4 regions of the Paenibacillus puldeungensis genome follow, and region 2 is predicted to be linked to each of the others. Evidence: riboswitches for the same ligand, from Rfam matches in the RefSeq annotation. Region 2 holds a riboswitch; each other region holds the start of a gene.

Region 1 (3,116 bases), on a different contig from region 2:
CGGCGATTGTCGATGAGAAGGTATTCGAACAGTTGGCCAAAGATAAGGATCCGGATATCCAACAGAATTCTCATTCTTATGTCGGGATAGATATTGTGGACTCAAACATGCTTGAACATGCTAACCAAATATATAAAGACATGAATTTTGAGCAGAAGGGAGGATATACTTCCCAATCGGACATTATTTCCGGTCAGAAGCAGATGATGGGCATGATTATGTTTGTCGTCGGTTTCCTCGGGTTGACCTTTCTCATTACCTCAGGGTGTATATTGTATTTCAAACAAATGGACGAAGGGGAGGAGGAAAAGCCAAGCTATACGATCCTTCGGAAGCTCGGCTTTACACAGGGCAACTTAATCCGCGGCGTGCAATTTAAGCAGGTGTTCAACTTCGGCATTCCCCTCGTTGTTGGTCTCTCCCATAGTTACTTTGCCGTCAAATCGGGCTGGTTCCTATTCGGATCGGAGCTTTGGGCCCCTATGTTTATCGTTATGCTGGTGTATACGGCCTTGTATTCGATTTTCGGGTTGTTATCTGTCTTGTTCTACAAACGTGTTATTAAAGAATCGCTATAATATATAACTTTAGTTCTTCAGATCTCGGGCTGTTCGGTGCCATGCAAAATGACATTGGACAGCCTTTCTTTTTTTGGCACAAGGTAAAAGTCTCCTTATAAACGATAAGGCCAGTAAATATGAGGTAACAAAAGATCGTTGTCGTTGTAAGCGCTTCGTTTACATGAAACGACGGAACTGCGTGGATTATTACCTATTTTTCAACCTTTACTCCGGTTTTCGTCAAGAGTATTATTCATGAAGTGAATTAAATATCAACCCTTTATCGCTGAATTCTGTAACCAGAAACGGGGAAACCAGGAAGGCCAAGCCGACCGCTTGCCTTCAGGGGTGAATCGCTTTGCACACCAAAGCGTAGGGCTGCTTTCGTGCCCGAATCCGTCAGCTAACCTCGTAAGCGTCCGAAAGAAGGAATTAACGTTACCGTCTCTTGATTAAGAGAAGGCCGCGGGAAGTTCCCACTTTCCTGCGGCCTTTTTTGTAATTTTTTTCAGAAAGTTTCCTACATTTAAGAAAGAGAAGGCAAGGTGTACTACCTATGATGAATTCCATAAAACGCTGGTTGATCGGTTCTCCGCTTCGTACGAAACAGCTGACCCAGGAGCGATTGCCGAAGTGGAAAGCACTAGCTATTTTCTCATCGGATGCGCTTTCCTCTGTGGCTTATGCAACGGAAGAAATTTTGCTGGTGCTCGCTTTGATAGGTGTATCTGCACTTACGTATTCCGTACCGATCGGCCTTTGCATTCTATTGCTGCTGTTAGTTGTCACGTTATCATATCGTCAGATTGTTCATTCGTTTCCATCCGGCGGGGGAGCGTATGTCGTTGCTAAAGAGCATTTGAATACGCCTTCGAGCCTTGTTTCCGGCGCAGCGCTGATGATCGACTATGTTCTGACGGTAGCCGTTAGTATCAGCTCCGGGGTTGCGGCATTGGTAGCCGCATTTCCTTCACTGATCCATTGGAAGGTAGAAATCGCTGTTGTTCTAACGCTTATATTAATGGTACTTAATTTACGCGGCATTCGCGAATCGGCCACCGTATTTGCTTATCCAACTTATTTATTTATATTTTCTGTTCTGCTCGTTCTCGTCGTCGGAGGCTTTCAAGTTTTGCATGAGGGTTGGCAGGGGTATCACACGGCATCGATCTCTTCAGCCCAATCAGGTTCAACCCATATAGGCACTTTCGCGATGATCCTGCTTGTTCTTCGTGCTTTTGCTTCAGGGTGCTCTGCTTTAACCGGCGTAGAAGCGATTAGCAACGGAGTTCCGTCTTTTCGCTCACCCTCAACTCGCAATGCCGGGATCACGATGATTTGGATGGCTGTCATTTTGGGCACGATGTTTATGGGAATTACGCTGCTGACGTTTGCGTTTGGCATTGCTCCGATGGAGCACCAGACGATTCTGTCTCAGCTAACGGAACATGTAATGGGCCGCGGGCCGATTTATTATTTGGTTCAGATCGCTACAACGCTCATCTTGTTTTTGGCTGCGAATACGAGTTTTGCCGGCTTTCCGCAGCTCACCTCGATTATCGCACAAGACAAGTTTTTGCCGCGGTCGCTTGCACTTCGGGGAGCACGGCTCGTTTTTTCGAACGGGATATTCCTGCTTAGTACGATGGCCGTTCTGGTCATTGTGATCTATCAAGCTAATACCCATGATATGATTCCACTGTATGCGGTAGGCGTATTCCTCTCCTTTACCATTGCCCAATTTGGTATGGTACGGGCTTTTCTCAAGAAAGAAATTCCTAGCACGAAGTGGACGGTAATCGTTACTGGTATTGGAACACTGGTGACCGGAGCCGTATTGGTCATTACGGTTATCGCTAAGTTTACTGAGGGCGCCTGGATGGTTACCTTGGCCATTCCGCTGCTGGTATTGCTGTTTTATGCAATCCATCGTCATTACAGTGCGATTGCCAAACAGCTTCAGGTCGATTATAGTGTGCAGCCTTTAGCCATGCATACCAAAGTCATTATTCCAATTTCGGGAATCAGCAAGGTGGTTGCTCAATCGGTATCCTATGCGAGAGGTATTTCGGATGATGTAGTAGCCATATCTGTAAACAGCGATGACAAACAGGCTGCTTTACTGAGAGAAAAGTGGGAGAAATGGAACCCCAGCGTCCCGCTCGTTATTCTTCGATCGCCTTACCGGACCGTATTGTGGCCGCTGATGAAATATATCGACAACATCGATAAGAAAGAACCAGGCGGCATGATTACAATCCTAATCCCGCAATTTATCGTAAAAAGATGGTGGCATGCGCTGCTTCACAATCAGACCGCTGTCGTCATCCGTACAATGCTGCTGTTCCGGAAAGATATCGTGATTTCGACGATCCCGTTCCATTTGAATAAATAGAAAAAAAGCGCAAGTCGCAAGGGTTCAAACCCTTAGACTTGCGCTTTTTTGCCTGCGTTCTTTGTTGATCATGTTGATTTCCAGGAAAGAAGATTAGGTGAGAATATGTCCGCCTTCCACATGAAGGGCCGTTCCGGTGACAAAGCCGTTTTGAAGCAAAT
Region 2 (3,116 bases):
AGGAGTTCGGATTAGCCCCGAATCTGCCAATCCAGGCGGCCCTGATCTCCTCGCCGGCTCCGCTGACCCAGAATGCCTGGAAATATAGCCAGGATAACTATGCTAAAAACGTCTATTACCGCGGCAAATTGATTCTTCTCGATATCGAGCGGCAAGTTGGAAGCAGTACAATGAACAGGATTCTTTCTGCTTACAGCGGCAGATATCGGTTCAAGCACCCTACGACGTCCGATTTCCAGCGTGTCGTCGAGCAGGCGACGGGGCGCAGCTGGAAGTCCTATTTCTCGCAATACGTCTACGATGGTAAGATGGCCGATTTCTCTGTTGATGCTATCAAGGTGTCCCCTATTCGCCAACAAGAGGGCGGGCAAATCTATGAATCGAAAGTCATCATCTCGCGTAAAGGGGCTACTCACCCTAAGGTTCCGCTGCTCATTACCTTCAAGGATGGGCATAGCGTCCGTAAGCAGTGGAACGGGGAGAACGACCGCGTAGAGCTGAAGCTGAAGTACAAGGAACCTGTAGCTTGGGTACAGATCGATCCCAACTATACGCTCGTCGTTGAAAATAAACACATCAACAACTACTTAAAAGCCGAGATCCCTGAGCCGACCCGTTCCCGTTCCAATATGAGTGTCTCCAAGCTGCTTGAAGCTCTACTCGGGACGCTCCTATGGTGATCTGCTTTTCAATGCAAGCTCAATCTTTTTAGGAGGGCAGGAAAAAAAATGACCTATATTCGTCAAGGTTTGGGCTTGGTAAAAAGCCAATTTCCCTCTGTCATCATACTGTTCTTGTACCAGCTCCTTTGGGGACTGTTCCTTTACCGACTTGTCGATACCGCCGTAACAGCACTGCTGCAAAGATACCCAGACCCTCCCCCAACGGGGCTCAGCCGGATTCTGTTCTTATTAGAGGGGGAGATTAATTTGAGTAGCAGCCCGGAAATTCGTCTTTACCTCGGGCTTTTGATTGGGATGGCTATACTTCGCCTGCTGCTAACCCCTCTTTTCCAGGCCGGGATTCTCTACGGGCTTGTTCCTGCGGAGAGCCGGGCGAACGGCCTTCCCCTCTTCCAAGGGATGAAAAAATGGTGGAAACCTGTTTCACTGTTCTACTTGATCGAGCTCGTCTTGATTTTGTTACCGGCCCTTTGGGTAGTACCTGGATTAACGTCCCTTTGGCCAAAAATTCTGAGCACTAACAGCAGTGCCACTCCATGGCTCATTGCCCTTGCATACATTTTGGGGTGGCTCACTTATGGCTGGGTAGTCCGCCAGTCCCTGCTTTTCGCCCAGTTCGGCTATTTGTTTAAATCCGGAATCTGGAACTCTTTAATTCTCTGTTTTAAGCATATTCTTGAGGGAATCGGAATTTCACTCCTTCTTTGCGCCTTCGGTCTTCTTCTCTTTCTGCTGTTTGGTGCGGCCTCATGGTTCTGGACCGGAATGCTCGCATTAATTCTTCAACAGACCTATCCTCTCTTTCGAAGTACCTTTAAAATTTGGCGAGTAACCTCTCAATATCAACTTTGGCAAGCAAAGACACAAAATAGTTAATTTTTTTTCATCATTTCCAATCCTAATAAACACAAGGCCTTCGCTAATTTGCGGGGGCCTTGTGTTATATTTTGGTCTCAAAATCTTGTAAATTAACCATTGCCAAAAGATACCTGGCTTTGTTACAATAACAGCAACACAAATTCAGTAACAGTTTTGTAATTAATTTTGTCACCTTTAGCAGGAATTTAGCATTGGGTGTCGAATACTTAATTTCAGGTGTGAAATCAGAGCCGAATTCCCTACACCGGGGGAAACGGGGGAACCACTTTGGGTGAATTGATCTCGTAATAGAGGGATCATAGGGGACCTTCAACCGAATCCTTAAGCTAACCTCGTAGGCATTGGAAGGAGCATAACTTCTTGAAAAAGCGTTTAACCGTAGCTGCAGTAAGTTTTGCCTTGCTTTTCACCATCGGAACTGGTAGCGTTTTCGCGGATTCTAAATTGGACAATGTCGTTAGCTCAGCAATTGGTACCGATTATGTTTCCGGCGGAACGAGTACATCCGGGTTCGACTGCTCTGGATTTACGAAGTATGTATTTTCTCATCTCGGTATTAAACTTCCTCACCAATCCGGCTCTCAATATAAAATGGGAACTGCCGTATCCAAAGATGAGTTGATTGCTGGCGATCTGGTATTCTTTAATACTTCCGGCAAAGGCGTTTCCCATGTTGGTGTATTCGTCGGCGATGGTAAATTTGCACATGCCTCTTCTTCGAAAGGCGTAGTGATCAGCAATCTCAGTGACAAGTATTACGTTGAACGTTATGTTGGTGCTAAAAGAATTATGAGTACCGACAAATACGAAGACGTGGCTACAGACGGCGGAGATCAAGATAACGTAGAGTAAAAGTAACACCTACATAAAGCCCGTAGAGATGATTACAACAATCGTCCCTGCGGGTTTTTTCGTTATATTTTTTTATTATTTAAAATACGTTAACCGGTTTTTCGATATTTGAAACGAGGACAAGAATTTCCTTTTTCTGCATAAATATTATTTTGCCTTGTCAATTCTGGACGACCCTGGTAAAATAACCAGAGTAAATAGTAACAACTTTGTAATTAGTGTTAGCGACGTCGTTTTGGGGTGCATACTACACGAAACTGCCGAATTCCTACGCACCCGGGGAACGGGGGAACCATACACCAGGGTGAATTGATCTTGCTTCAGAGGGATCATAGGGAACCTTCAACCGAACCCTTAAGCTAACCTCGCAGGCCTTGGAAGGAGTTTGACATCTTGAGAAAGACTTTGACAGCAGCGGTAACGAGTTTGGCTATTTTATTCAGTATGGGAGCCGGTAGCGGTTCTGCGCACGCTTCATCAACACCATTAAGCAGTATCGTCGATTCCGTGTATGGAACGCCTTACAAGTGGGGTGGAACCAGTACTTCAGGATTTGATTGCTCCGGATTTACCAGATATGTGTTTAGTAAAATGGGGATCAAGCTCCCACGCGTATCGACTGCCCAGTTCAAGCAAGGAACCACAATATCCAAAAGCCAGCTGAAAGCAGGCGATCTCGTCTTCTTTAAAACGCAGGGCAAA
Region 3 (3,116 bases), on a different contig from region 2:
ACGGCGAGTATGGCATACATCAGCATATTGACCAGTCCGACGCCTTTTCCGCCGAATACGACGTTCAGCATCATCTCCGCCAGCGGCACCAGACCGCCGAGCGGGGTCAGCGTATCGTGCATATTGTTGACCGTGCCGGTCGTCGCTGCCGTCGTCACGGTAGTGAACAGCGCAGATTGGGCAATGCCGAAGCGTACCTCTTTCCCCTCCATGCTGCCCTGTGAAGCATCGATACCAAACGCGTTCAGCGCCGGATTGCCGCTCTTCTCGGCTGTATAGACAACGGTAAGGAATACGAGGAACAAAACCATCATCGCCGAGAATATAACCCACCCCTGCTTGCGGCTCTTTGCGAATCTGCCGTACATAAAAGGCAGCGCCGCGGGCAACGACCACATCGACAGGATCTCGATCACATTGGTCAGCGGGCTCGGATTCTCAAACGGATGCGCCGAGTTGGCACCCATGAAGCCGCCGCCGTTGGTACCCAAATGCTTGATCGACTCCAGCGAGGCGATAGGCCCGATGGCGATATGCTGCGTCGTACCCTGCAGCGTCGTTACCGTCAGCGTAGGATCAAGCGTCTGCGGTACCTGCAGCGCGACCAGCACGAGCGTGACGATCACCGCCAGCGGAAAAAAAATCCGCGTATGCGCCTTGACGAAATCCTCAAAGAAGTTACCCAGCGTCTTGCCCTTGCTTGTAATGCCCCGGACAAACGCGACCGCTACCGAGAAGCCGGTAGCTGCTGACGTAAACATCATCATCATGATCACGGCCATTTGAGTGAAATAGGTCAGCCCTGTCTCGCCGCTGTAATGCTGCAGGTTTGTGTTCGTAATGAAGCTTATAACCGTGTTCAGCACCAGCGTTGGCTCCATATTGCCGGTATCGTTCGGATTAAGCGGCAAGCCGCTCTGCACCCGCAGCAGCAAGTAACTTACCGCGACGAGTACGAAGTTGGTTGCGATAAAGCTAACCGCGTACCGCTTCCAGCTCATGCCCGCGCGATTCTTCAACCCGATGATCGCATAGATAGGCTTCTCGGCCCACCCAAATATTTTATCCGTACGATTAGGTTCGTTAGAGAAGACGTGATACAAATAATTCCCGAGCGGTTTGGCAATCAGCATCAAGATGCCGATCACAATTACAATTTGAAATATATCCATGACCGTTCCTCCCACTAAAAAAACTCATTAAAACTTTTCCGGATGAAGCAAGGCATAGATCAGGTAGATCAGCAATGCAAGCGTGAAAATCAACACGATTGTCATTCGCGTTCGCCTCCCGCATCCTCTATCGTTCTTCCGCACCAAACGACAAACCCGATCACAAGCGCGAAGGCTGCGGTCAACGTTAGTATCATCCCAATATCCAGCATCACGACACTCCTCCAATAGTTAATCAGTCAGATCGCTGAGTAGAAACCCGACTTCCCCGTTTTTTGTGTATACCACATAGGAAGCACCGAGTTTTTTATAAATCGCCTCGGGATGCCACGTGGTCGTCACAACAGTTGTCGCTTTGCAGGAAAACCGGGCAACAAACTGCAAATACTGGCAGCTCAACGGTAGACTGGACTCAAAAATGAAAACTCGCCCGATCGGAAATACAGGCATCTCCCCTGCCTTATTACGGGTAGTACTTACACGCAAAATCTCATTTACTCCGATTTCCCTCAGCAGCTTTTCTTCCCTTTTGTTATTGGTTAAGGCTGCTACCGGAACGTTTTGATGCATAAGCAACCGAATGAAGTTTCTCCCCGCTTTATTTGAAGCGGCCACTAAAATACGGCTTTTCTCCATGCGCTCCTCCTCCTAATCAAGGAAAAAGGCAACAAAAAAGAAGCTTTGGAAAAGAGGAACCTTTTCCGCGGCTTCTTGATCATGACGCAGTCATCCTGATCGGCTCGCGACAAATGTTGCCTCTCCAATACGCTTACGAGGTTAGCTGACGGATTCGGGCGTGAGAGTCGCCCTACACCCTGCACCGAAAGTGCCTGGTGATTCACCCCATGAAGCCGATTGCGGCTTCCATTGGTTCCCCCGTTCCTTAACATCAAGGACTCAGCGTTTATAAATCATTATTTATAAAAATCAATTACAAGCGGTTGATTCATCCTCTCCCTCAAAAAAACATGCTTCGTTTCGCCTGCGGGTTAGCTGACGGCTTCGGGCGGTGAGAGACGCCCTATCTTCGGTTTAAATGATTCATGAGCGAAGAAATCCGTCCCAAACAGTTCTGATCAACTTGCTCTCACACACAAGCTTTCAGTCCGTTTACTCCCCCGTTTTTGATCGGCACCCCAATTCAGAATCGAATAGCAATTCAACTCATGGACCGTATCTTACTCTTCGGAATTTTTTTTGTAAAACGTCACAGTTCGAATATTCGTTGAAATATGGAATATTAAGATTAAGTTAGCGTTATCAAAACGGAGAATCTTCAATTTTCTCTCAAATACTCATGATTATAGGACTTTTCACGCATTTTTATGGAATTTTTACACCTATAACCGGTTTATTTTATTTCTTTTTTACATTACCCTAAACTTATAGTAGGAACGGATACATGACAGACAGGAAGGGGTAAAAATGCACAAAATGCACAAGCTGAAAACGATCTGGATGCCTTATGTAAGCATCACACTGCTCATCGCTTGCATGACCGTCGCAATGCATCCATTCGGTCTTGCTTTTGATTTAGTCAATGTAGCGCTTCTTTTTTTGCTACCTGTACTTCTAAGCGCCGCCTTTTGGGGACTACGTCCTGCTTTGTACGCAGCCGTTTTGGGGGTTCTGGCTTTCGATTTCTTCTTCGTTTCTCCCTTTCTGAGTTTCGGTATAACGGACTTGCGCTATTTAATTTCATTCGGCGTTTATTTGGCAGTCGCCACGTTAACGGCCAGCCTGGCGGTAAAGCTGAAACGGCAACTGCTCTACTCCAAGCAGAGGGAGGCGCACACAGCCGTACTTTATGAGCTCAGCCAGCAGATGAGCAATATTACAGACATTCACTCCTTGTTAGACAATGTCTCCCGGCAAGTTTCACAAACCATAGGTTCGGAGAACGCAATTTATTTGCCGGATGAACAGAACAATCTGGTGCTAACC
Region 4 (3,116 bases), on a different contig from region 2:
ATGCGCCTTGATAAAAATGTTAAGGAGCCGTGTTTGAACACGACTCCCATGTACATTTTGCCGCCTTATTGAGCGGTCTGGATCCCGACTATTATTTACTTAAATGATAAGGCACTGTTGCCACAATAACGTTTTTGCGGTAGAGCAAGTGAGCCCGGATCAAGAGGCTGGACTGGTTATGCAGGATATTGTGCCAGCCTTTTTTCGGTATAAACTGAGGAATAATGACCGTAACCTGGTAGTTGGATTCATTCGCCTTGTTCTGCACAATATCAACGAATTTAAGCAGTGGCTGTACGATGCTCCGATATGGAGAATACAGCGTCACCAATCTAATACCCGGCTGCCAATTCCCCCACTTTTGTTCAAAAATCGCTTCGTCTTCTCTTTCAAAAGGAATATGCACAGCAATAATCTGATGAGGCGACAATGACTTCGCATAATTGAGCGAATTTTCCACCACATGCGTAATACCCGCAACAGGAACGATAATGACATTCCCCTCAATCGGTATAGCTGGTACAGAATTCGATACTCTCAGCTGTTCGGCAATCGCCTCGTAATGCTTATGAATTCGGTGGAAAAAGTAAATAATGATGGGTAAGAACACGAGAACCGGCCATACGCTGCTAAACTTGGTGATGAAGAACATGACACTGACTAACAAACTGATCAAGGCACCGGTCGTATTGATCAGGAGCTTGTGAACCCAGCCCTCTGGCTTTTCTTTAATCCATTTGACCATCATGCCGGTCTGGGATAACGTAAACGGAATGAACACCCCAATGGCATACAACGGTATCAGCATTTCGGTCTGTCCTTTAAACACAATGATCAATATAATCGAAAAAAGTCCGAGAAAAATGATTCCATTGGAATATCCGAGTCGATCACCACGCACCGTGAACATTCTTGGGACAAACTTATCTTTGGCCAGATTAACCGCGAGCAGCGGGAAAGCAGAATAGCCCGTGTTGGCGGCAAGAATAAGGATCAAGGCTGTCGTTCCCTGAATAAAGAAGTACATGAAGTTTCGTCCGAAAGTTTGCTCGGCAATTTGAGAAAGCACCGTCACTTCTTCACGATGTCCAACTCCGTAGTAATAGGCAAGAATTACTATGCCCGAGAAAAGCAAAGCCAAAATGGTACCCATGGCCATCAGCGTTTTCGCTGCGTTACGAGGAGAAGGCTCTTTAAAATTAGGAATGGCATTCGAAATGGCCTCAACCCCCGTCAAAGCGGTACATCCGGATGCAAAGGCACGCAATAACAAGAACAGACTAATCCCAGCAACCGGGGTGCCGATTGATGTATGAAGGCTTGGCGAGACGTGTCCGGTCAGTATGTTGTAAGCCCCCACACCGATTAGAATAAACAGGGCGAGTATGAACAAATAGACGGGCAAGGCAAAAACCGAAGCCGATTCCGTAACCCCTCGCAAATTGAGCGTGGTGATGAGCACGACAAAAGCTACAGCAATGATGACATTGTAAGGATGTAGACTTGGAAAGGCAGAAGTGATGGCGTCCGTTCCAGCCGATACACTTACAGCTACCGTGAGAATATAGTCCACGAGCAAGGAACCGCCTGCAATTAAACCTGGAAGTACCCCAAGGTTTTCCTTGGATACGACATAAGCTCCCCCGCCATGTGGATAGGCAAAAATGATCTGACGATAAGACAAAATCAGAGCCGCCAACAAAATTAATACTCCGATGGCAATAGGGATTGAGTACCAATAGGCTATTGCGCCAATGGTCATCAGTACCAGCAAAATCTGCTCTGGTCCATATGCTACTGAAGACAGGGCATCCGAAGATAAAATTGCCAATGCTTTAACTTTAGTAAGCTTCTGCTCCCCAAGCTCCGTCGACTTTAAAGGTCGTCCGATAAGAAATCTTTTTATATAGGAAAACACAAATTCCACCGCCAATATCCTTATTTTTAGTTAGTTTCCCCTTTAGCATTTCAAAACATTTTAATGCCTTCAGTCCAAATTTAGGCACAAAAAAACACAGGGTATCCCTGTGCCTAATTTCACAAGTTGTAAACCCACTCCTGACCAACGCTTACGAGGTTAGCTGTCGGATGCGGACGGCAAGAGTCGCCCTACTTGATCACGGTGCCATTTACAGACGCCTTTTCAAGATTAACCCCAAATAAGTCCCAAGCCCAAACCTAGGCCGGTTCCATATACGGTTCCCCCGTTTTCCTTACGGAAATTCAGCGATTATGAATTTTATGAATTTTTTCAAGAAGCAAATAAAATCATACGTTCCAGGTTAAGGTTTGTAAAGGCAATGTAGGTGAGATGGAAGATAAAAATGATTCATTAAGCGCTCATAAACCGTTTACATTTACTTATTGCTCCTTGAATCGAGGTTTCTTGCATGGTTAGTGCTATTTTCTGAAAAAAATAAAATTGGAATGGAGAGGATCTACGGTATAAAATATATGCAAATCACCAAAAAGGGGGATTTTGATATGTGCGGACGCTTTACGATCACGCTGCCGATCAATGAATTAATCCTACGTTACATCATTGAAGATTCAAAAATCATCAACTATAAACCAAGATATAACGTGGCTCCGATGCAGAACGTACTTGCGGTTATATCCGGCAAAATGGGCCAGCGGTTAGGTGAGCTTCGCTGGGGGCTTGTACCAGAGTGGGCCAAGGATCAGAGCATGGGTAGCAAAATGATCAATGCCCGTGCGGAATCGTTGGCGGACAAGCCGTCCTTCCGTCAACTGCTCGCATCGCGCCGCTGCATCATCCCAGCCGATGGTTTTTACGAATGGAAACAGGAAGTAGAGCGTAAGCAGCCCTATCGGATCATGATGCAAGATGGGAGTATTTTTTCCTTTGCCGGACTCTACGACATATGGAGCGACCCGAATGGTAATAAATTAGCCACCTGCACAATCATCACAACCGAACCTAATTCGCTGATGGCAGGTATTCATAACCGGATGCCCGCTATTCTTCGCCCAGATGATGAGGCGATGTGGCTTAATCGAGATAATACCGATGTTCATTTCTTGAAGAGTTTACTTAAACCCTACGATGCTACGAAAATGAGAGCCTACCCCGTATCATCGGCTGTAGGAAATGT

What was found. Region 2 has a riboswitch for cyclic di-AMP ahead of ACFQ3W_RS24060 (C40 family peptidase). Riboswitches for the same ligand answer to the same signal wherever they lie in the genome.
Region 1: another riboswitch for cyclic di-AMP. It lies ahead of ACFQ3W_RS19020 (APC family permease); the one in region 2 lies ahead of ACFQ3W_RS24060 (C40 family peptidase).
Region 3: another riboswitch for cyclic di-AMP. It lies ahead of ACFQ3W_RS13670 (hypothetical protein); the one in region 2 lies ahead of ACFQ3W_RS24060 (C40 family peptidase).
Region 4: another riboswitch for cyclic di-AMP. It lies ahead of ACFQ3W_RS19055 (APC family permease); the one in region 2 lies ahead of ACFQ3W_RS24060 (C40 family peptidase).

Annotation. Positions count from the first base shown of each region.
Region 1 is NZ_JBHTLM010000016.1:26,753-29,868, reverse strand. Features, by position in the region: gene ACFQ3W_RS19025 (FtsX-like permease family protein) at 1-578, shown strand, start outside; cyclic di-AMP (ydaO/yuaA leader) riboswitch at 835-993, shown strand; gene ACFQ3W_RS19020 (APC family permease) at 1,120-2,955, shown strand; gene ACFQ3W_RS19015 (SDR family oxidoreductase) at 3,049-3,116, opposite strand, start outside.
Region 2 is NZ_JBHTLM010000029.1:21,906-25,021, reverse strand. Features, by position in the region: gene ACFQ3W_RS24070 (M1 family metallopeptidase) at 1-680, shown strand, start outside; gene ACFQ3W_RS24065 (hypothetical protein) at 729-1,559, shown strand; cyclic di-AMP (ydaO/yuaA leader) riboswitch at 1,781-1,918, shown strand; gene ACFQ3W_RS24060 (C40 family peptidase) at 1,923-2,414, shown strand; cyclic di-AMP (ydaO/yuaA leader) riboswitch at 2,663-2,803, shown strand; gene ACFQ3W_RS24055 (C40 family peptidase) at 2,808-3,116, shown strand, end outside.
Region 3 is NZ_JBHTLM010000009.1:28,888-32,003, reverse strand. Features, by position in the region: gene kdpA (potassium-transporting ATPase subunit KdpA) at 1-1,172, opposite strand, end outside; gene kdpF (K(+)-transporting ATPase subunit F) at 1,200-1,277, opposite strand; gene ACFQ3W_RS13670 (hypothetical protein) at 1,404-1,808, opposite strand; cyclic di-AMP (ydaO/yuaA leader) riboswitch at 1,924-2,085, opposite strand; gene ACFQ3W_RS13665 (ATP-binding protein) at 2,598-3,116, shown strand, end outside.
Region 4 is NZ_JBHTLM010000016.1:35,126-38,241, forward strand. Features, by position in the region: gene ACFQ3W_RS19055 (APC family permease) at 92-1,918, opposite strand; cyclic di-AMP (ydaO/yuaA leader) riboswitch at 2,052-2,239, opposite strand; gene ACFQ3W_RS19060 (SOS response-associated peptidase) at 2,485-3,116, shown strand, end outside.